Sinorhizobium fredii NGR234: one gene and its partners. The main gene of each other region encodes a partner of the protein of the gene in region 2 in a complex. Links are inferred from orthologs where the notes say so. Each region holds a gene or a part of one and is shown on either strand. Other genes may lie near its edges. The genes, in order: NGR_RS02330, NGR_RS00655 and NGR_RS02335.

Evidence for each region.
Region 1: the proteins of NGR_RS00655 (region 2) and NGR_RS02330 are in contact, whole or in part, in a crystal structure (PDB 5G5G), measured with the Escherichia coli proteins. The link is inferred for Sinorhizobium fredii NGR234 from one-to-one orthologs.
Region 3: the proteins of NGR_RS00655 (region 2) and NGR_RS02335 are in contact, whole or in part, in a crystal structure (PDB 5G5G), measured with the Escherichia coli proteins. The link is inferred for Sinorhizobium fredii NGR234 from one-to-one orthologs.

Annotation. Positions count from the first base shown.
Region 1 is NC_012586.1:473,943-481,510, reverse strand. What follows is about bases 1-2,863. They hold NGR_RS02330 (FAD binding domain-containing protein), read left to right. Parts: upstream 1-874; coding sequence 875-1,852; downstream 1,853-2,863. Other genes in these bases: NGR_RS02325 (xanthine dehydrogenase family protein molybdopterin-binding subunit), read left to right, coding at 1,849-2,863; NGR_RS02335 ((2Fe-2S)-binding protein), read left to right, coding at 269-871; NGR_RS02340 (helix-turn-helix domain-containing protein), read left to right, coding at 1-148. Also shown: more of NGR_RS02325, read left to right, coding at 2,864-4,056; NGR_RS02320 (GNAT family N-acetyltransferase), read left to right, coding at 4,437-4,925; NGR_RS32780 (hypothetical protein), read right to left, coding at 5,310-5,492; NGR_RS02310 (Ku protein), read left to right, coding at 5,884-6,750; ligD (DNA ligase D), read left to right, coding at 6,754-7,568. UniProt on the Escherichia coli protein: Oxidizes aldehydes to the corresponding carboxylic acids with a preference for aromatic aldehydes. It might play a role in the detoxification of aldehydes to avoid cell damage.
Region 2 is NC_012586.1:120,912-128,626, reverse strand. What follows is about bases 2,020-5,029. They hold NGR_RS00655 (xanthine dehydrogenase family protein molybdopterin-binding subunit), read left to right. Parts: upstream 2,020-2,391; coding sequence 2,392-4,668; downstream 4,669-5,029. In the rest of the region: NGR_RS00645 (Lrp/AsnC family transcriptional regulator), read right to left, coding at 5,350-6,351; NGR_RS00640 (FAD-dependent oxidoreductase), read right to left, coding at 6,449-7,573; NGR_RS00635 (ABC transporter permease), read right to left, coding at 7,673-7,715. UniProt on the Escherichia coli protein: Oxidizes aldehydes to the corresponding carboxylic acids with a preference for aromatic aldehydes. It might play a role in the detoxification of aldehydes to avoid cell damage.
Region 3 is NC_012586.1:479,442-487,006, reverse strand. The notes cover bases 4,706-7,565. They hold NGR_RS02335 ((2Fe-2S)-binding protein), read left to right. Parts: upstream 4,706-5,764; coding sequence 5,765-6,367; downstream 6,368-7,565. Other genes in these bases: NGR_RS02325 (xanthine dehydrogenase family protein molybdopterin-binding subunit), read left to right, coding at 7,345-7,565; NGR_RS02330 (FAD binding domain-containing protein), read left to right, coding at 6,371-7,348; NGR_RS02340 (helix-turn-helix domain-containing protein), read left to right, coding at 4,955-5,644. Also shown: NGR_RS02360 (GMC family oxidoreductase), read right to left, coding at 1-1,147; NGR_RS02355 (LysR family transcriptional regulator), read left to right, coding at 1,302-2,228; NGR_RS02350 (LysR family transcriptional regulator), read right to left, coding at 2,686-3,576; NGR_RS02345 (oxidoreductase), read left to right, coding at 3,726-4,574. UniProt on the Escherichia coli protein: Oxidizes aldehydes to the corresponding carboxylic acids with a preference for aromatic aldehydes. It might play a role in the detoxification of aldehydes to avoid cell damage.

The DNA of each region.
Region 1 (7,568 bases), 360 kb from region 2 along the record:
CGCCCATGCCAAGACGCTGCTGAAGGACCGAGCGCTGCGCATCATCGATATCGCTCTCATCGTGGGATACGAAACACAGTCCTCTTTCTCGGCGAGCTTTCGCAAGGTCGTCGGCCTGACACCGAGCGAGTTCCGCAGGCGGCTCTGAAGTTGGGCCACCGATCATCGCAACTTTCAGACAACTTCAAAAGATCGCGACAGTGCCGCGGCAGCGTCGCCCCTATTCTTTGCCGCGATCGATCACTCCAGTTGCAGAAGAGGTTCCTCCATGGCCGAGAATCCGTCAGCACTGCACTTATCGGGACCCCGCATCTCGCGCCGGGAGGCGCTTCAGGCAACAGCCGCGGCAGCGGCACTTGCCGCATTGCCGCCTGGTTCGGCTGCAGCGACGAATGCCCCTGCCGCTGCCGCCGTGACCTTGACGCTGACCGTGAACGGTCGCGGCCACACGCTGACTGTCGACCCGCGCCAGTCGGTGCTGGACGTCCTGCGCGAGACTCTCGATCTGACCGGCACGAAGAAAGGTTGCAACCAAGGTGCCTGCGGCGCGTGCACCGTTCTTGTGAACGGCAAACGCATCGTCTCCTGCCTCACATTGGCATCCATGTACGACGGCGCCCGGATCGAAACGATCGAGGGGGTCGAGAAGGACGGCGCCCTTCATCCCCTCCAGGAAGCCTTCGTGGAGCACGACGGGTTGCAGTGCGGATTCTGCACGCCCGGCCAAATCATGTCCGGTCTCGGCTGCATTGCCGAAGGCCACGCCGGCTCGCCGGAGGAAATACAGTTCTGGATGAGCGGCAATATCTGTCGCTGCGGTGCCTATCCAGGCATCGTCGCAGCCGTCGCCGACGCGGCCGGGAGGAGCTGAGCCATGTTCCCCTTCACGTTGGAGAAGCCACTTAGCACCGAAGACGCGATCGCGGCGGCCGCTTCCGGCGCGCGCTTCATTGCCGGCGGCACGACGCTTGTCGACTTGATGCGCGAGGAGGTCGAGCGTCCGGAGCGGCTCATCGACATCAACAGCCTTCCGTTCGGCGGCATCCGTATTGAGGGTGACGATCTGGTCATCGGCGCGCTGGCGCGCATGGCCGAGGTTGCCGCGGATCCGAACGTCCAGCGCCTGCAACCGCTGATCGCGGAAAGCCTGATCGAGGGCGCGTCCCCCCAACTGCGGAACATGGCGTCGATGGGCGGCAACCTGCTGCAGCGGGTGCGATGTCCATATTTCCGCATGCTGGATGCCGGCTGCAACAAGCGTGCGCCCGGCTCCGGCTGCGCCGCGATCGACGGCTTGAACTCCGGTCATGCGATCCTTGGCACGAGCGATTACTGCGTTGCCACCCACCCTTCCGACGTCGCCGTCGCCCTCGTGGCTCTCGATGCGACGATGCGGGTGCGAGGGCCGCAGGGCGAGCGCAGCTTCCCGGTTGAAGAACTCTTCCGGCTGCCGGGCGACACGCCGCATCTCGAACACACATTGCTTCCAGGCGAACTCATCGTCGAAATACGTGTCCCCGGTGGGCCTCACAGTCGCCATGCGCGCTATCTGAAGGTCCGCGACCGCGCTTCCTACGAATTCGCGCTGGTGTCGGCGGCGGTCGCCCTCCTGGTCGCAGATGGCGTGATCCGTCAGGTACGTCTTGCGGTGGGCGGGGTCGGCACGCGGCCCTGGCGTCTTCGCGATTGCGAGGCCGCGTTGGTGGGAAAACGGCCCGAACGGCGGGCCTTCGAGGAAGCTGCGCAACTCGCCATTCAGGGCGCGCGGCCGCTGCATCACAACCAATTCAAAGTCGAACTCTTGCCGCGGACGGTCGTCCGGGCGCTGGAACTGGCGGGAGAAGTCGCATGAGCGTGAGCTTCATTGGAAAGCCTGTGACCCGTGTCGACGGTCGCGCCAAGGTCACCGGCACGGCACGTTACGCCGCCGATTTCAACCAACCGGGCCAGCTCTACGCCGTGATTGTCAGCGCCACTGTCGGTCTCGGCCGAGTGACGGAGGTCGCCAGCACCGAGGTCGAGCGCATGCCAGGCGTTGTCGCCGTGATAACGCACCGCAATGCGCAGAAGCTGCCCTATCTACCGCATAAAGGCGTCATAGACCCGGCCGTGGGTGAGCGCCTTCATGTCTTGCAGGACGACCGGGTGCAATTTTACGGGCAGCCCGTTGCCATCGTTGTTGCGGACAACCTCGATCACGCCGAGCGCGCTGCGGCCGCACTGCGTATCACATACGTGGCTAAGCGGCCGATCGTCGACCATGCAGACCAGACCATGGAGAGGATCGCTCCGAAGTCGGCCGACGGATCACGGGGCGATGCCGATGCCGCGGTGACGCAGGCACCGGTCATGATCGACGAGACCTATGAGATTGCCCGAGAAAACCACAATCCCATGGAGCCGCACGCGACGATCGCTGCCTGGAGCGGCGATCGACTGACGCTTTGGAGCAAGAGCCAGTATCTGGTCAATGAGCAAGCCGAGATCGCCGCGGTGTTTGGTCTGCCCGTCGATAATGTGGAAGTCATCTGCCCCTTCATCGGTGGAGCCTTTGGAACAAGTCTGAGGACCTGGCCGCATGTGACGCTAGCGGCACTTGCGGCGCGCCAAACAGGGCGAGCCGTCAAGCTTGTGCTGACCCGCAAGCAGATGTTCTTCACGACCGGCCACCGGCCGCGCACGCTTCAACGCATTGCGCTTGGCGCGACACCGGACGGCAAGCTTACCGGAGTAATACACGAAGGCACGGGCGAAACGAGCCGCTACGAGCAGTTCACGGAGGCACTTACCGCCGTCACCGCCTACCTGTATTCCTGCCCCAATGTGCGCACCCAGTACCGCTTGGCGCAACTCGACACGAGCACGCCCAATCATATGCGTGGTCCAGGTGAGGCAAGCGGCATCTTTGCACTCGAAAGCGCGATGGACGAGCTGTCCTACAAGCTCGGGGTCGATCCGATCGAATTGAGGCGGCGAAATGAACCGCGACGCGACGAAGCCGAAAACAAGCCGTTTTCCAGTCGCTCGCTGATGCAATGCTATGAGCTCGGGTCCGAACGCTTCGGCTGGGCTCGGAGAACACCTGAACCGCGTTCCATGCGCGACGGGCGTCTTCTGATCGGCATGGGAGCCGCAACCGCCACCTATCCGGCCTACCATGCGCCTGCGAGCGCCAGAGTACGGCTGCTCGCGGACGGCTTGGCCGAGGTCGAGGCGGCGGCGAGCGACATGGGGCCGGGAACCTATACGTCCATGACCCAGGTCGCGGCGGAATTCCTCGGTTTGCAGCAAGAGCAGGTCCGGTTCAGGCTCGGCAGGTCGCATTTCCCGCAGACTCCCTCGCATGGCGGTTCGTGGACGATGGCGTCGGTGGGATCGGCAATCCGGGCTGCCTGTGTTGAGGCGCAGGCGCAGGCGGCCCGGCGCGCGGTAGCGGATCCTGACTCACCGATCTTCGCGGCGTCGGTGGACGATCTTGAGTGGAGCGAGGGGCGTTTGCGCCGACGTGGGGAAGCATCGGGCGGTTTGTCCTATCAGGACATCGTCGCCAGGACCGGCGCGCCGGTGGAGGCGGAGGGATCTGCACAGCGCGATCCCGAAGCGGCGGAACTCTATTCGATGCATTCCTTCGGCGCGGTGTTTGCCGAAGTCGCCATTGACCCCGATGTCGGAACCATCCGGATACGTCGCATCGTCGGAGCCTACGGCATAGGCCGCGTGGTCAATCCGCTGCTTGCCAGAAGCCAATGCACGGGCGGGATGATTGGCGGCATGGGCATGGCGATGATGGAGCGCACTGTTCTCGATCGGCGTGACGGCCGGCCGGTCAATGCCCACATGGCCGATTATCTCATGCCCGTGAATCTCGATATCCCCAAGCTGGAAGCGCTCTTCGTCGATGAAGTCGATCCGCATGTAAACCCGCTTGGGGTGAAAGGGCTCGGCGAGATCGCTTTGGTAGGTACCGCACCGGCGATAGCAAACGCGGTATTCCACGCGACCGGCAAGCGTGTGCGCTCACTGCCAATCCACATCGAGGATGTGCTGACCGCATAACCATGACATTGGCTTATGCGCCGAATGTACGCTTTGGCGGAGGTCATCGGGCGACCGCGATCGATCTCTCCCACGCGGTCGTGAATGGCCGGCGCTGCCGGTTGTAGCTAGACGCGCAGATCAACCCGCACGGCATGAGCCGTGCGGATGCAGCGCTGCTGCTCGCCAGTTTCATTGCTGCATTCACGATAACCCGGTTGCTGGTTCCTTCAGTCGGAACAACGATCGTCGTCACCTGACTGCCCTCGAAACTCACATCAAACGGAGAGCTCGTTCGCATCGCTGCAGACCTGACCCAAGCGGATACCCGCCCTTTTGGCCTCTGAGCAATACGAAAGATCCACCCATACCACCGTCGCACAATCTGCTAGAGTGATCTAATGTTCGCGATCAATTCGTACGAGTTTCGCAGAGCGACCCTGGATGATCTCGCCTTACTGAAGGCGTGGCGGTCGAATCCGTATGTCCTGGAATGGTGGGGTTCTGGTGAGCCGTATGGTGAAGCAGAACTGATTGATCCTCGGGTGGCTCGCTGGATCATTTCAATTAACGAACGGCCCTTTGCGTTCTTGCAGGACTACACGGTGCACGGATGGGAAGATCACCATTTTGCCGGTCTTCCCAAAGGGTCGCGGGGAATTGATCAATATATCGGAGACCCCGAAATGGTCGGCGTTGGACATGGTTCAGCGTTTATCGGAATGAGGATGCAGGCTCTTTTCGATGAGGGCGTACCTGTGATCGCGACCGATCCGCATCCAGACAATGAACGGGCGATAGCCGTCTACAAGAAGTTGGGGTTCGAACCGTCTGGACCACCTCAAGAGACCAGATGGGGCTTGATCTTGCCAATGCTGGCTAGGCGGTGAGCAGAATGGATGCAACGGCAGCAAAGTCCGCAACTCGGTCGTTCCGCGTGCCAGCCCTGGGTGACCGCTCCCCGCCCGCTGCCGCTATCGAGAGCAGCGGAGCCAAAGGTCGTTTTTGGCGCCAATTTCAACTCAGCGGCGGGAAAATGAGACCTGCCTGTAGACAAGATCAGAGACGTTCTCGTTGACGCGGCCGCCGTCATCAGGATTTGAGATCCTTGTTCTGCGCCGGCACAAAATCGGTTGATCGACGCAAACGCAGGAGACCGACGCGGCGACCGACCTTCCCTGACGAAGGCATCTTCCGCGACGGGATGTGTTCCATACAACTGGAGCCATCCTAACTGAAATAGGACAGCGACGGCGCAACGGCGGCGTGGCTGATCAAGCGCCTTCCGTCCGTTTGGCCTTCTTCTTGGTGGGAGGGACGCCGTTGCCGCTGGCAGCACTCTTCTGCGGCTTCGCGGCCTTTCCAGTTGGTTTAGCGACTTTCTTCGCGTTGACCCCGACCGCCGGTGCAGCTTCAGCATTCGGTGTCGTGTTCGCCCCGACGCTTGCGCCATCCATCCCGGTCGACCGAATCTCCTCAGAGGCCTGCAGCCAATGCTGGACGCCGTCCCCCTCCGGACGCCCGGCTCGCTCCCATAACTCGTAAGCCCGCGTCCTGATAAGTTCTTCCTGGCTCGTCCTCATGGCACACGCTCCTTGTCGAATGAGGGCTGGGAAATGGTGGGAGAAAGGCGGTGTCGGCTGGTCGGGTGTCTGCGGTCGAGTTTAGGTGGGATGAGGCACAACGGCAACCTGTTTCGGGTGTATGCTGGTCGGCGTCGAAGCGCTTTCAGCTCAACGCCCTCCTCAATGTCTAGGCGCGGAACAAACCCGTTCACATCCACGTTCCAGATCGTCGAAGGATGTTGCGCGCGCTATGCCGCGCCGTTTTGCCAGAGTGAGGCCGCACGTGGCGCCGAGAGCAAATTGGAAGGGCTATCTGAAAGTCGCAGAGGTGAGCTGTCCGGTGGCGCTTTACACTGCAGCCTCTACCTCGGAACGGATTGCCTTTCACACCATCAACCGTGCGACCGGCAATCGCGTTCACCGGCAATTCGTCGACAGTGAAACGGGAAAGCCGGTCGAAAAGGACGATCAGGTCAAGGGATATGAGGTCGGATCCGGCGATTACGTCGTGCTTGAGCCCGAAGAGATCGCCGCGGCCGTTCCGCAGAGCGACAAGACCCTGTCGGTCTCGGCCTTCATCGCCTGCGGTGACATCGATGACGTTTATTTTGACAAGCCCTACTACCTTGCTCCGACCAAGAGCCATGCCGAGGAAGCCTTCGCTCTGATCCGCGAGGGCATGCGAAAGAAGAAGGTAGCCGCCATTGCTCAAGCCGTTCTGTTCCGACGGGTGCGCACGCTGCTGATCCGCGCTTATGAGGACGGGCTGATCGCGACGACGTTGAATTTCGACTACGAGGTTCGCTCGGCCAAAGACGCGTTTGATGAAGTGCCGGACCTGAAGATCGAGGGCGAGATGCTGGAACTTGCCGAGCACATCATCAAGACCAAGCGAGGCAAGTTCGATCCGGCAAAGTTCGACGATCGCTACGAGGAGGCACTTGCCGAGTTGGTCAAGGCGAAACTCGAAGGCAAGAAGATCGAGCCGCGCAAGGAGCCGAAACGCGAAAGGGTCGTAGACCTGATGGAGGCGTTGCGGCAGAGCGCCGGCGTGAAGGCCAAGAAAACCAACGCGACCACCCCAACCAGGAAGAAAGCGACCCGCGCGGCGAAGACGAAGGAAGCTGCGCCGCGGCGTAAGGCGAGCTGAGCCATGGCTCTCGAGATCTATCGGAAAAAGCGCAATTTCGGATCGACCCCTGAACCGAAAGGCCGCAAGGCGCGCCGCTCGGGCAACAGCTTCGTTGTCCAGAAGCACGACGCCACACGCCTGCACTATGATTTCCGCCTGGAGATGGATGGCGTTTTGAAGAGCTGGGCCGTCACCAAGGGGCCGAGCCTTATCCCCGGCGAGAAGCGACTGGCGGTGCACGTCGAGGATCACCCGCTCGAATATGGGGATTTCGAGGGGACGATCCCGAAGGGAGAATATGGCGGCGGAACCGTAATTCTCTGGGATCGTGGCACCTGGTCGCCGATTGGCGACGCGGATCGGGGCTACGCCAAGGGGCATCTCGACTTCGAACTCAGTGGCGAAAAGCTTGGCGGGCGCTGGCACCTGGTTCGGATGGCCGGCAAACCCCGCGAAAAGCGTGAGAATTGGCTGCTGATCAAGGGTGACGACGAGGCGGCCAGATCCGAAGACGACCCCGACATTCTCGAGGAACGGCCGGAATCGGTTCTGACCGGCCGCGAAATCAAGGATGTGGCGGGCGAAGAGCCGGGCTGGTCATCGAAGATAGGCAGGATACGCAAGAAGGGCCGCGGCACGACGAAAGCCGCTTCGCAACAAGCGGAGCGCCAGGCCGTTGCCAACGTTCCTGATCCCGCCAAAATAAAGGGCGCCAAGGCTGCGCCTTTGCCGGATTTCGTCGAGCCGGCCTTGGCCACCCTTGTTTCATCCGCTCCTGCCGGCGAGCGCTGGCTCCACGAAATCAAGTTCGACGGTTACAGGCTGCAGGCGCGGAT
Region 2 (7,715 bases):
CGGACATCGAGCCGGACCGAGCGCAAGATCATCTATGACGGGCAGGACCGACCCGGAATCCTCACTTTCGTTCCCGCCGGCGCGGAACGGATCGGATTCTACCGCGACGTCGACCTCTCCTATTCTGCCCTGTGGATTGATCCCGACCTTGCGCTTCCCGGTTTGGAACGGCTGCGCGACATTCCGATTCTGGTAAACGAAAGCGACGCAGTCATCGGCACGCTTCTGCGATCGCTTTGTACCGAGATGTTATTCGGCCACCGCCCGGACACAGTCTATGTAGAGCATCTGGTTTCCCTTGTCGGTTTGCGCACGGCCGGCCTGGGGGCGGCCACGTCCGGCCGCGAGCGCAGGCCGCCTTGGCCGTCGCACGTTCGAGCGCGTCCGCAACTACATTGACGCCCATATCGCCTCCGATATCTCGCTGAGCGAAGTGGCAGCCATTGCCGAGATGCCGGTCGATAGCTTCGCGCGTTGTTTCAAGGAGACGACCGGCCGTCCGCCCTATGCCTATATCCTCGAGGAACGCGTGGGGCGGGGCGGAACTGCTGCTGCGCGAGACGGACCTGGCGATAGGTGCCATTGCCTTCCGCCTCGGCTTCTCCAGCCAGAGCCGTTTCACCACGACCTTCCGTCGGCTCAAGGGCATCACCCCGCGCGCCTACCGGCTGCAGTTTTCTCCGGAATCCTGACAGGACCTCCGGTTTCCTGAAAGAAAGCGACCCCCCGCACGCCCAAATTCCGCCTGTCGAAGATAGCAAGGCGCCGGCTCGCCGGAGGGCAGAAGCCCTCCCGGCTCATGCCGTTGCGACCGGGAGATCATTCATGGCTGTAACGGACTACAGGATTACCCGCAGGGCGGTTTTGGAAAGCGGGGCGGCGACCTGCCTCGTCCTCGCATCCGGCCTGCCCGCCGGTGCCGCGGTGACTGGCGGCCCCATGACGGCCGGGCCGGTCGCGCCGCCGATACCGAGAACGCCGATGCGCTTCAGGATCAACGCCACGGAACATGCCCTGGAGCTCGACCCGCGCACGACCCTGCTTGATGCCCTGCGAAACCATCTCGGCCTCACCGGCTCCAAAAAAAGGTTGTGACCACGGCCAGTGTGGTGCGTGCACCGTTCTCGTGAACGGCCGACGGATCAACTCCTGCCTCTCGCTCGCAGCCCAGCACGAAGGCGACGAAATCACGACGATCGAGGGGCTCGCCGACGGCGACCGGCTGCACCCGGTGCAGGCGGCCTTCGTCGCCCATGACGGCTTCCAGTGCGGCTATTGCACACCGGGACAGATCTGTTCGGCCGTGGGAATGCTTAAGGAAATCCGCGCCGGCTGGCCAAGCCATGCCAGCAGCGACGTCGCCGGGCCCGCGGCGCTGACCGAGGCGGAGATCCGCGAGCGCATGAGCGGCAATTTCTGCCGTTGTGCCGCCTATCCCAACATCGTCGCTGCCATCCGCGACGCATCCGAGGAGGCGTGAGCTCATGCAACCCTTTACCTACGTGCGCCCCGGCAACGTCAACGAGGCGGCAGCCGCAGTGGCGGCCGTGCCGGAAGCGATGTTCATCAGCGGCGGTACCAATCTTCTCGATTTGATGAAGCTGGAGATCGAGCGGCCGACGCATCTCGTCGACATCAGCCGACTGCCGCTTGACCGGATCGAGGAGACGCCGGAGGGTGGCTTGCGCATCGGCGCACAGGTCCGCAACGGCGATCTCGCCGCCGATCCGCGGGTGCGGTCCCGCTACCCGCTGCCCCTATTTCTATGACCGCAGCATGCCCTGCAACAAGCGCGCGCCCGGATCGGGCTGCGCGGCGCTTCAGGGCTTCAACCGGATGCACGCCGTGCTCGGCGCCAGCGAGACCTGCATCGCGGTGCATCCCTCGGATATGGCCGTGGCCATGGCCGCACTCGACGCCCAGATCGAGACCACCCTGCCCGATGGCACGACTCGCACGATCGCGATCGGCGACCTCCGCCGGTTGCCGAGCGCAACCCCGCATGTCGAGACGGCACTCGGCCACGGCGAGATGATCACGGCCGTGACCCTGCCGCCCCCGCCGCCCGGCCGGCAGCTCTACCGCAAGGTGCGCGACCGCGCTTCCTATGCCTTTGTGCTCGTCTCGGTCGCAACCGTTGTCGAAACGAGCGGCGACCGCATAAGGAGCGCCCGCATCGCGATCGGCGGCGTTGCACCGAAGCCCTGGCGCCCGCGGGAAGCGGAATACGTGCTCGCCGGCGCGGCCGCCGCCGACGCCGCCTTTTCCGGGGCCGAGACCGCGCTCGCCGGAGCGGTGGGGCGCGGCGGCAATGATTTCAAGATCCCGCTGGCAAAGCGCACGCTACGACAGACGCTTGCCGCGGCTGCCGAAGGTGCATGAGGTGCAACGATGACCGAGACCATGGAAAACCGTTCCTCGGAGAACGGCCTTGTCGGCCAGTCGATCGCGCGGATCGACGGACCGCTGAAGGTCACCGGCCGCGCGACCTATGCCTATGAGCACGCCGTGAATGGCGCCGCCTACGGCTATATTCTCGGCGCCGCCATCGCCAAGGGCCGCATCGTCGAGATCGACAGTAGGAAAGCCGAGCAGGCGCCGGGCGTCCTTCACGTCATGACCCATCGCAACGCACCGGCCCAGCCGGAATTCGGCCCGGCGGTTACGCCCACGGTGCCGGAGGTTTTCAGCCGCGCCAGGCCCATGCTCAACAGCGACCGCGTTCGCTTCCACGACGAGCCGGTCGCACTCGTCCTGGCGGAGACCTTCGAGGCGGCGCGGGCTGCCGCGGCGCTCATCGACGTGCGCTATGAAGAGGAGCGCGGCGCCTTCGATCTGCCGGCGCGTCTCGCCGACGCCTACGCGCCCCGGCGCACCAATGCCGGCTTCGAGACGGACAGCGCCGTCGGGGACTTCGACCGCGCCTTCGCCGCCGCTTCCGTCACGGTCGATGCGACCTACCGGACGCCCTACGAGCACCACAACCCCATGGAGCCGCATGCGACGCTCGCGGTCTGGTCGGGCGACGAGGTGACGGTCTATACGTCCGCGCAGACGCTTGCCAATTTCCAGGCCGGCCTCGCCAGCACGCTCAGCATTCCGCGAGAGCATGTACGCACCGTCAGCCCGTTCATCGGCGGTGGTTTCGGCTCCAAGCTGATCGTCCATGCCGACACCGTCCTCGCCGCGCTCGCCGCAAGGGTCCTGCGCCGCCCGGTCAAGGTCGCGCTGACGCGGCAGCAGATGTTCGCCAATGCCGGTCATCGTGCCGAGATGGTCCAGCGGGTGCGGCTCGGCGCCGAGCGCGACGGACGACTGACGTCGATCGGCCATGTTGTCTGGTCCGCGACCTCCGGTTTCGAGGAGTTCTGCGAGCAGACCGCGGTCTTCGGCCGCTCGCTCTACGCCGCGCCGAACCGGTTGACCCGCCACCAGCTCGTCCCCGTCGACCTCAATCGCGGTGAATGGATGCGCTCGCCGGGCGAGGCGCCCGGCATGCTCGCCTTTGAATCGGCGATGGATGAGCTCGCCGAGAAGCTCGGCCTCGATCCGATCGAGCTCAGGATCCGCAACGAGCCGACCGCGGACCCGGAACAGGGCGTTCCGTTTTCAACGCGCAACCTCGTCGCCTGCATGCAGGAAGGCGCGCGGCGCTTCGGCTGGGAGCGCCGCAACCCGGCCCCGGGGCGCATTCGCGAAGACCGCAAGCTCATCGGCTATGGCATGGCGGCCGCCATTCGGCCGAATTACATCGGCGCCGGGACGGCGCGCGTGGCGATCGATGCAAACGGCCGCGTCACGGCTCAGCTCGACATGACCGATATCGGGACCGGCACCTACACCATCCTCGCGCAGATCGCGGCTGAAAGCCTCGGCGTTCCGGTCGCCGCGGTCAAGGTCGAGCTCGGCGACAGCCGCTTCCCGCGCACGGCCGGCTCCGGCGGCTCCTGGGGTGCGGCGAGCGCGGGTTCGGCGCTGCACCATGCCTGCAACGCCCTCAGGGAGAGGATCATGGCGGCGTCACGAACGAGCGACCGCTCGCCGCTCAGGGGCGCGAACGACGTCGCGCCGAGTTTCGCCGACGGAAAGGTGCGGGTCGGCAACCGTTCCGTAAGCCTGACCGATCTCATCGCCAGAATCGCGCCCGACGGCATTGCGGCGACCGGTTCGGTCGCCGCCGCCCGCGACACGGAAAGCTACCGAGCCTACTCCCAGCACTCCTATGGCGCGCACTTCGCGGAGGTCGCGGTCGACGGCGACACCGGCGAGATCCGCATGCGCCGCATGCTCTCGGTGATCGGCGCCGGCCGCATCCTCAACGCCAGGACCGCACGCTCGCAGATCCTCGGCGGAATGACCTGGGGTATCGGTGCTGCGCTGATGGAGGAAGCCGTGCTCGATCCCCGCTCCGGCCACTTCGTCAACCACGATCTCGCCGAGTATCATGTCCCCGTCAACGGCGACGTCGCGGAGATGGAAGTCGTCTTTCTCGAGGAATTCGACGACAAGGCCAATCCGCTCGGCGCCAAGGGGCTCGGCGAGCTCGGCGTCTGCGGCTCGGGCGCGGCAATAGCCAACGCGGTGTACAATGCGACCGGCGTCCGCGTGCGCGAATTCCCGATCACCCTGGACAGGCTGCTCCCCGGCCTGCCGCTGACGGCCATCTGACGCGTCGATGCGGTCAGACGCAACGGACACGACGGGCCTGATTGGACGAATGCGAGCATCGCGCGAGGGTCGCATTTCCAAGCTGCGCGGGGCAGCACCCCCTCTGCCCTGCCGGGCAGAGGGGTATCAACACCGCACGCCAGATTTTTCAGGTGTGATCGATTCCAAATCAGGCAGAGCGGGATGCCGGCGGCAGACCGCACACGCATTCCCCCTCCCGATCCAACCGCGCGGGCGCCCACAACAATGATCGCATACTCTGGGAATGGAATCCGCTTGTAACCTCCGGGGCTCTGGCTGCCGCAGGCTGGAGTAGGAATTTGTCCATGAGCGCGGAATTGCCGAAGCGACGATTGGCGCGCTCCCGGGCGAGCGAAAACTGAGGGTCGTCGTCCATCAGCTGTGCCATCGCGCGCTGCGCGCCTTGCAAATCACCACGCTGGCTGAGCACGGCCGTGTGGATCAGCAGGCAATCCGCCTCGCGCGGCGCGCGGATCAGGCATTCCCGCAGGACCTGGTCGGCTTCATCGAGGCGGCCGGCAGCATAGAGCGCCTGACCGTAGACATAGGTATAGTACTCCGGTGCCATCGGATGCAGCCGGCGCGCCCGCTCGGCGTTGCGTACCGCCTCGTCATAGCTGCCGAACCGAACCTGCGCCTTTGCCAGCGCCATCAGTCCCATCATTCCTCTATGGGCGTAATCCGCCGATAGAGGAAATCCTCGCAGAGGATCGTCTGAACTGAACTTATCCCGGGAAGCGACTTGATACGCTTGTCCAGCAGTTCGAACAGGTCGTCTGGATCCCGACACATGACCTCCGCCATGATGTCGAACTTGCCGGCGCACAGGGCGATATAGGCGACGGATGGGAGTGCCGAGACCTGGTCACCGACTGCGGTGATGCTGGCGCCCGATGCGACGGTCAGACATACCCATGCGATAGTGCGATATCCGATGCTGCGCGGGTTTGTCATGGCGAGCACCTGGACTGCACCCTGTTCGAGAAGCCGAGCGTAACGCTTCCGGATCTGGCTTTCGGAGATGCCGATATGACGGGAAATCTCGAGAAACGGCATGCGCCCGTCCTGGCTGAGACAGCGAACGATCTCGCGATCCACCTTGTCGAGCACAATGTTGGAAGAGAACCGCGAGCCTCCCTCCTTGACCTGCGTCCGGTCCCAGGCCGGCTGCTGGTAATGCAGGCTGAGATAGGGAAAGATGTCGATCTCCCTGACACCATCCATGCCTCGGATGGCCCCGTCCAGCAGGTCCCCGAGTTCACGATTGTCGCGGCACACAAGCTCGACGAGAATGTCATAAGCACCGAAGGTCGTGACAGCATAGTCAACGGCGTTGAGCTCAAAGAGCTGTTCAGCGATGTCGAGTCGATTGGAGCCACCCACTATCCTTATGCCGACGAGCGCCACCGAACTGTAGCCAATGGCCCTTGGCGAGGCGACCGTGGTAATCTCTATGAGCTCGAGCGCGCGAAGCTCTCCAACCCGCCTGCGCACCGTCTTTTCTGTTAGTCCCAGCTTCTCGGCAAGATCGACGAAGGAGATGCGACCATCGGCCTGTAGCAGGCGGATAAGCTCGATATCCGATGTGCTGATTTCGCAACCGCTGCCGGCACGCAGCAGGCTCGCGTGCCGTGTCTGGGGTGATCGTTTGATCGCTGACATGCCGGATCTCATGGAGACGCAACGAAGGGGTGGCAAGCCCCGATTGTCCCCTGTGAGGCCTGCCACTATTTGGTTCTAGGCGCGTGTGCACCTTGGTTCAAGTCACGTCGCTGTGCGCTGCGACATTAACCCTGCGCTGGATCCGCGTCGATTTTCCCACGCCCCAGACGAAAGCGGAACGCAGGTCGAGCAAGGGCCTCGGCCAGCGCGTTCCCACCCGGCCATAAAGACGCGAGAATTTCTGCGTCGCATCGACGACGGGACGCTGCCGCGCTTCCCAACTCGCAAGGGCGGCACGGATTTCAGGCGTTCTGGAAAGCTCGTCGGCAAGCACGAACCCGGTCTGCATGGAGACACCAGCGCCCTGGCCGAGATTGGGCGACATGGCGTGAGCGGCGTCGCCCAGGATCGCGACGTTGCCCTTGCGCCATGAATGACAGGTCACATCGCTGAAGGAGGCCCACCGACCGTTGTCCGTTAGGCGATCGATATAGGAAGCTAGTGCAGGGAAGGATTTCGTCCAGGATTTCCTGTCCGGTGGGGAGAGCCGCCCGACATGGTCGCTGGCCGGGCAGCAGACGTAAAGATAGACGGTGTCGCGGCTCGCGGGCACCACGCCGACACGGCGGCCACCGTTCCAGTATTCAAGCGACCGACCCGCTGCATCCTCCGGAATACGGGGAATGAGATAGCGCCCGCAACCATCCTGGAGATCGACGACCCTTTTCGCCAGGCCCAGGCTATTGCGAACCGCCGAGTTTACCCCATCGGCACCGACGATCAGATCTGCCTTCAGTTTCTGGCCATTTTCGAGGAGCAACTGCCCATCTTCGGTGGCACCCGAGACCCGGGAATTGACGACGATCTCGACGCCGGCGCGCGTTGCGGCGTTCGCAAGCGCTTTGTGCAACTGACTGCGCAGGATGGTGTAGAGCCGCGTACCCTGCATCATCCAGCCAGATTGGAGGAGACGCTCGCGCTCGTCGCGGATCTCCCAATACTGATTGCGCTCGCCGCCGTCGATCGCTTCGTCATAGGCGCCTATGGCTTCGAGTACGCGCAGCGCGTTTTCCCACATGAAGATGCCAGCGCCGATTTCGCGCAACTCTTCGCCGCGTTCGTGTACCCGCACGCTCCAGCCCTTCTGCGCGAGCGCCGCAGCCGTGGTCAGGCCGGCTATTCCCGCGCCAGCAATTTCCGCATGTCTTCCGTTGATCGTCATGGTTTTTTCCTCACAGTTTCACCGGCCGGCATGCCGCACGGGCCAAAGCCGGTGGTCTTGTTGTCTCTAGGTTTGTTGATCGCGGCGACGCGGCAGGCGTCAGTTCGTCATCTCGCTCGCGAGCCTTAAGCGCACCCGGTCG
Region 3 (7,565 bases), 360 kb from region 2 along the record:
TGGCGTGGGCCTGCGCTGCATCCGACCGGGTGAAGGCGCCAAGTTGGGAGGGCGCCATGCTCATCGGGCCGCTGCGCCGTAATGCATATTCAAGCCCGATCATCGCCTTCCCTATCAGGCTGTTGGCAATCGTGTTCAGTGTTTTCGCATTGCCGACCTTGTAGACGGCGCGAATCTGCAAGTGATCCTGCAGGTTTTCTCCCACGCCAGGTAGATCATGCACCACCTCTATGCCGTGGCGCTTCAGCAGGTGTGCCGGCCCAATGCCCGACAATTGCAAGATATGCGGAGAGCCGATCGCGCCGGCGGAAAGGATGACCTCCTTCTTGGCGCGTACCTCCACCCTGTCCCCCCGACGGCTCAGAACGACGCCGGCGCAGCGCGTGCGCCCTGAAGCGTCCGTCTCCAACATCAGCCTCTCGACATGCGACTGCGTCCAGATGCTGAGGTTCGGCCGAGTTTTGGCAGGGCGGAGGAAGGCTTTCGACGTATTCCAGCGCCAGCCGGATCTCTGATTCACTTCGAAATAGCCGACGCCTTCATTGTCACCGCTGTTGAAATCGTCCGAACGCGGGATGCCGGCCTGAACGGCCGCCTCGGCAAAGGACTCCAGGATGTCCCATTTCAGCCGCTGCTTCTCGACACGCCATTCACCGCCATGACCGTGCATGTCGGAGAACCGACTGTTGCCGCCCGTCTGATAATCCGCGCCGCCGTCCAGGCGGTAGTGATCCTCATGGGCTTTGAAGTCCGGCAGAGAATTCTCCCACGACCAGGCATCGTCTCCCGTTGCCGCGGCCCAGCCGTCAAAGTCGCGGGCCTGCCCGCGCATATAGATCATGCCATTGATGGAGGAGCAGCCGCCGAGCGTCTTGCCGCGGGGATAGCGTAGCGACCGGCCATTCAGCCCGGCGTCCGGCTCGGTCTTGAATAGCCAATCGGTGCGCGGATTGCCGATGCAATAGAGGTAGCCGACAGGGATATGGATCCAGGGATAATCATCCTTCCTGCCCGCTTCCAGCAAAAGCACGCGCGTCGCGGGATCGCGGCTGAGACGGTTTGCCAGCAGGCAGCCGGCAGAGCCTCCACCGACGACGATGTAGTCGAACTCCAGATTGTTGTCGCGCACGGCGGACGTCTGTTTCATCGGGCGAACGCTCCTGCGCATCGAGACACAGGCTTATAAAGATCGATCGGTAATAGGCTCATTTCCCACGCCTCCCTCGTCCTTTCTCAGATAAAACTTGAATCCGAGAGAAATCCAATTAGAAGTGCGACAAAACATTATAAGCGGGACTAATATGCCTCACCCGATCGACTTGAAGACCCTGAGAGCGTTTGTTGCGGTGGCTCGCGAAGGAAATGTCACGCGCGCTTCCGAGCAACTGCACCTCACCCAGCCCGCTCTCAGCCAGCACCTGAAACGTCTTGCCTCCGATACAGGCGTCACCCTGTTCCGGCGCACGTCCAAGGGATTGGAACTGACCCATCAGGGCGCGTTGCTGGCCGCGAAGGCCGAACAGGTGTTCGCCGCTCTCCAAGATTTCGGGCAGACGGCCCGACATTTAGGCGCGCAGGTGCGCGGCAAGCTCAGGATCGGCACGATCATCGATCCGGAGTTCACCAGGCTTGGCGGTTTTCTGAAGGCCCTCGTCGACAGCGGACCTGGGATCGAAACGGAGCTTCGCCACGGCATGAGCGGCGATGTGCCGGAAGGGCTCCGGCGAAACGAACTGGATGTCGGCTTTTTCCTTGGCGATATCAGAGACTTCGATCCAGTGGCAAGCGCCACTGCGGACGGAAGCGACAGCCTCTTTCACGTTCGCGAACTGGCCCGACTGACCTACCGCGTCGTCGCGCCGCCATCGCTCGCGGCTTTTGTACGTGGACAGGACTGGGTTGCCCTTGCGGCCCTGCCGTGGATCGGCACGCCGCACGCGTCCGTCCACAATCGCCTTTTAAGCGAGGTGTTTGGAAAGCTAGGGGTCCGCCAAAACATCGTCGCATCCGTCGATCAGGAGCCATCCATGCTTGCGATGGTCCGCACGGGTCTTGGGCTAAGCCTCTGCCGAGAATCCCTTGCACTACATGAGCAGCAAGCACACGGTCTTGTAATTGCCGACAAGGTCGCAATCGAAACGGCTTTGAGTTTCGTGTGCTTGGGTGCGCGCATGGACGATCCGGCTATCAAGATTGCATTTGACGCTGTCAACCGCGTGTGGAACTGAGGTTGAACCCGGCGTGCAAATGACGCGCGAATCACCAGGCGGGCCGAACGCAAGGGCTCGGCCACGAACGTCTTTGAAGATCCCACTCCCGGGCCGGCCGACAACATCCCCGATTCGAGCCAGTTGTTCGAGGCGACGCGCAAGCTTTCGACAATCCAACCGGACGGCGGTGCTGCCGATCGCTGTTGCCGCCCTATCTCCGTCGCTGTCGCCGGCGCCACGACGCTTCCGTACAAGGAGGTTCTATCGGTGGTGAAGAACTTTAGCCTCCTAAGAGTGTAAGTCTGCTTTGATCGCGATCAGCAGTAGCTGCTTTTTGCGGCTTAAACTTCCGCTCACCACCCTTCCGAGACGCATGGGAACGGGTAAATTCGACCCACTACAGACGACCGAGCGCGCCCGCCTCGAGCGCCTGCTGCCCAGCGGTAGGACGCAGCAAGCAAACCGCGCGATAGATTCACACTGGCCCCTTCATCGCATCGATCAAAGCACGGAAACCCGCAGATAAGTGGCGCCGACTGGGGTAGTAGAGGTAAAGGGGCTCCTCCGGCTGACACCAGTCGTCCAGAACTTGCACGAGTTCACCGTCTGCAATGTGCTTTTGCACACGGTTTTCCCAGACATAGGCGAGCGCCACACCGCTGAGCGCGGCCTCAACCATCAACTCGTGATCGTCAAGCGAAAGGGGCCCGGTCGGCTGGAAGCTCACCGACTGTCCGCCCTTCTTAAAGTCCCAGGCATATCTGGCCCCGGAAGGGAACATATTCTGGATGCAGAAATGGCGTTTGAGGTCGTGCGGTGTGATCGGCACCGACCGCCGCTCGAAATAGGCGGGCGAGCCGACGACGACGAGGCGCAGCTGTGGCTTGATGCGCACTGCAATCATCCCCTCGCTCACCCGCTCCCCGAACCTTATGCCAGCATCGAAACCCTCCTTGACGATATCAACCAGGCGATCGGTGGCGCTGACTTCCAGTTGCAGGTTGGGATTCTTCGCGAGCAAAGGCCCGATGACGTGGCCAATCACAAATGGGGCGACAGAGTTCGGCACATTGATTCTGACCCGGCCAAAGGGCGTGTCGCGAAATCTGTTCAGCGCATCGAGCGCGGATGTGATCTCGCCGAAAGCCGGATCGAGATACGATTGCAAGAGGTCGCCTGCTTCCGTCAGCGAGACGCTGCGCGTCGTGCGATTCAAGAGCCGAACACCGATCCGGTTCTCGAGATTGAGGATCGCGTGGCTTATTGCCGAAGCCGTAACGCCCCTCTCCTCGCCCGCCATTCGAAAGCTCTTGTGACGGGCGACGGCCGCAAAGGCTGCAAGTTCGGAAAGCTCGGACGCGCGCATTACTGAACACCGCTCATCATAGTCTCGAAAATAACAAACCTTATGCATCAGAACGATTTAGGTCAAATTCAGCCCGTCAGCACAGAGATGCGGACGCGAACAACCACATCGGCTTTGAAAGGCCGAATCGACCCTAAAAGGAACGTGTCATGAAGGTCTGGTTCATCACTGGTGCATCCCGCGGCTTCGGCGCGCTGATGACCAAAGAAGCACTGGCAGCCGGCGACGCCGTGGTCGCTACCGCCCGCAATTCAAGCACCGTCGTCGAGCAGTTTGGCGATAACCCCAATCTTCTCGCCGTCGCACTCGACGTCACGAACGAAGCCCAGGCGAAGGACGCGGCCGCAAAGGCCATCGAGCGCTTCGGCCGCATTGACATCCTCGTCAACAATGCCGGTTATGGTCTGCTCGGCGCAGTCGAGGAAGCGACGGCAGAGGAAGTTGAGAAGCTCTATGCCACCAATGTCTTCGGATTGCTGAAGGTCACGCGTGCCGTACTACCGTACATGCGCCGCCAGCGTGCTGGTCATGTTCTGAATTTCTCGTCTGTCGGCGGATACTTCGGTTATCCCGGCTGGGGCGTTTACGGTTCCACCAAGTTCGCCGTCGAAGGGCTTTCGGAGTCACTTGCGGCCGAACTCAAGCCATTCGGCATCAAGGTGACGATCGTCGAGCCCGGGTTCTTCCGCACCGATTTTCTCGCCGACAACTCGCTGTCGGTCAGTGCGGCTGCAATCCCCGACTATGTCGGCACGCCGGCAGGCGACATGCGCACCTTTGCGGCCCAGGCGAACCGTTCTCAGCCGGGCAATCCGGTGAAGCTTGCCGCCGGGATCGCCACCCTGGTCAACGCGGCCAACCCGCCGCTCCGCATGCCCTTCGGAAGCGACACGGTCGCCGTGATCGAGGAGCAGAATGCCGGTGTAGCCAGGGAGCTTGCCGAGTGGCGCGAACTTGCGCTCTCCACGGATTTCCCGAAGGACGAGATAGCCGCCTGATCCCTCCTCCGAGGCTCCGTTCGCAATGAGGCCAACGGAGCCATCGTCCTTGACAATCAGAACGGGGCGAATGCCCACGTCAGCAGCGCCCGACAAAAGTGTGACTTATCGATCGCCGCGAGAAATGCTAAGCGTCACAGGAGACACAGGCTCCTGCAGATCGATAGGAGATGTCCTCCATGGGCGGACATGCGCTTGCGGATACGACGGTTCACGTTCGCCGTTTGCAAGGAGGCGTATCGCCCCCTGTCGTTCCAGAGGCGTTTTCCGGCGACACACGGCTCGTCGGCCGCTGGCATAACAAGCCATTCGAATACGATCTGCCGGCCCTCGAAGATCACATTCTTTCCGCGACATATGCCGGTACCGGCACCGCCTCGGTGAAGATCGGCCGGCAAACGATTTCTGCTCCGGCAAGGTCCGGGATGATATCGTTCTGGCCGAGAGGGCATAGAGGGTTCTGGCGCGTGGATGGTGCCGTCGAGGTCTCGAACGCCTTCCTGGGGCGTAGCCGCTTTCTCGCCTGCTCGGATCAGGTGGGAAATGGTCGGGAACCCGACCTTCTCGGCCGCGTGCATTTCAGCGACCCCAAGCTGTTCACGATCATGACGTTGATCAACGACGAAATCAGTTCGGGCGATGCGATATCGCACCTGTTCATCGAGCAACTTCTCGATCTTGCATGCCTTCAGCTCCTCAGAGCCCACTCCGCAACTTCGGTGCCAATCTCGCCTGGGCCGCGGCGCGGCCTGTCGAACTGGCAAGTCAGGCGCGTGACGACCTACATGCGCGAAAATCTTGCGGCGAATATCCGGATTCAGGAGCTCGCGGATCTGGTCAGTTTGAGCCGCTTTCATTTCTGCACGGCCTTCCGGATGGCCACCGGGCATACGCCATACGGCTGGCTGACCCACCAGCGGATCGCCCATGCCAAGACGCTGCTGAAGGACCGAGCGCTGCGCATCATCGATATCGCTCTCATCGTGGGATACGAAACACAGTCCTCTTTCTCGGCGAGCTTTCGCAAGGTCGTCGGCCTGACACCGAGCGAGTTCCGCAGGCGGCTCTGAAGTTGGGCCACCGATCATCGCAACTTTCAGACAACTTCAAAAGATCGCGACAGTGCCGCGGCAGCGTCGCCCCTATTCTTTGCCGCGATCGATCACTCCAGTTGCAGAAGAGGTTCCTCCATGGCCGAGAATCCGTCAGCACTGCACTTATCGGGACCCCGCATCTCGCGCCGGGAGGCGCTTCAGGCAACAGCCGCGGCAGCGGCACTTGCCGCATTGCCGCCTGGTTCGGCTGCAGCGACGAATGCCCCTGCCGCTGCCGCCGTGACCTTGACGCTGACCGTGAACGGTCGCGGCCACACGCTGACTGTCGACCCGCGCCAGTCGGTGCTGGACGTCCTGCGCGAGACTCTCGATCTGACCGGCACGAAGAAAGGTTGCAACCAAGGTGCCTGCGGCGCGTGCACCGTTCTTGTGAACGGCAAACGCATCGTCTCCTGCCTCACATTGGCATCCATGTACGACGGCGCCCGGATCGAAACGATCGAGGGGGTCGAGAAGGACGGCGCCCTTCATCCCCTCCAGGAAGCCTTCGTGGAGCACGACGGGTTGCAGTGCGGATTCTGCACGCCCGGCCAAATCATGTCCGGTCTCGGCTGCATTGCCGAAGGCCACGCCGGCTCGCCGGAGGAAATACAGTTCTGGATGAGCGGCAATATCTGTCGCTGCGGTGCCTATCCAGGCATCGTCGCAGCCGTCGCCGACGCGGCCGGGAGGAGCTGAGCCATGTTCCCCTTCACGTTGGAGAAGCCACTTAGCACCGAAGACGCGATCGCGGCGGCCGCTTCCGGCGCGCGCTTCATTGCCGGCGGCACGACGCTTGTCGACTTGATGCGCGAGGAGGTCGAGCGTCCGGAGCGGCTCATCGACATCAACAGCCTTCCGTTCGGCGGCATCCGTATTGAGGGTGACGATCTGGTCATCGGCGCGCTGGCGCGCATGGCCGAGGTTGCCGCGGATCCGAACGTCCAGCGCCTGCAACCGCTGATCGCGGAAAGCCTGATCGAGGGCGCGTCCCCCCAACTGCGGAACATGGCGTCGATGGGCGGCAACCTGCTGCAGCGGGTGCGATGTCCATATTTCCGCATGCTGGATGCCGGCTGCAACAAGCGTGCGCCCGGCTCCGGCTGCGCCGCGATCGACGGCTTGAACTCCGGTCATGCGATCCTTGGCACGAGCGATTACTGCGTTGCCACCCACCCTTCCGACGTCGCCGTCGCCCTCGTGGCTCTCGATGCGACGATGCGGGTGCGAGGGCCGCAGGGCGAGCGCAGCTTCCCGGTTGAAGAACTCTTCCGGCTGCCGGGCGACACGCCGCATCTCGAACACACATTGCTTCCAGGCGAACTCATCGTCGAAATACGTGTCCCCGGTGGGCCTCACAGTCGCCATGCGCGCTATCTGAAGGTCCGCGACCGCGCTTCCTACGAATTCGCGCTGGTGTCGGCGGCGGTCGCCCTCCTGGTCGCAGATGGCGTGATCCGTCAGGTACGTCTTGCGGTGGGCGGGGTCGGCACGCGGCCCTGGCGTCTTCGCGATTGCGAGGCCGCGTTGGTGGGAAAACGGCCCGAACGGCGGGCCTTCGAGGAAGCTGCGCAACTCGCCATTCAGGGCGCGCGGCCGCTGCATCACAACCAATTCAAAGTCGAACTCTTGCCGCGGACGGTCGTCCGGGCGCTGGAACTGGCGGGAGAAGTCGCATGAGCGTGAGCTTCATTGGAAAGCCTGTGACCCGTGTCGACGGTCGCGCCAAGGTCACCGGCACGGCACGTTACGCCGCCGATTTCAACCAACCGGGCCAGCTCTACGCCGTGATTGTCAGCGCCACTGTCGGTCTCGGCCGAGTGACGGAGGTCGCCAGCACCGAGGTCGAGCGCATGCCAGGCGTTGTCGCCGTGATAACGCACCGCAATGCGCAGAA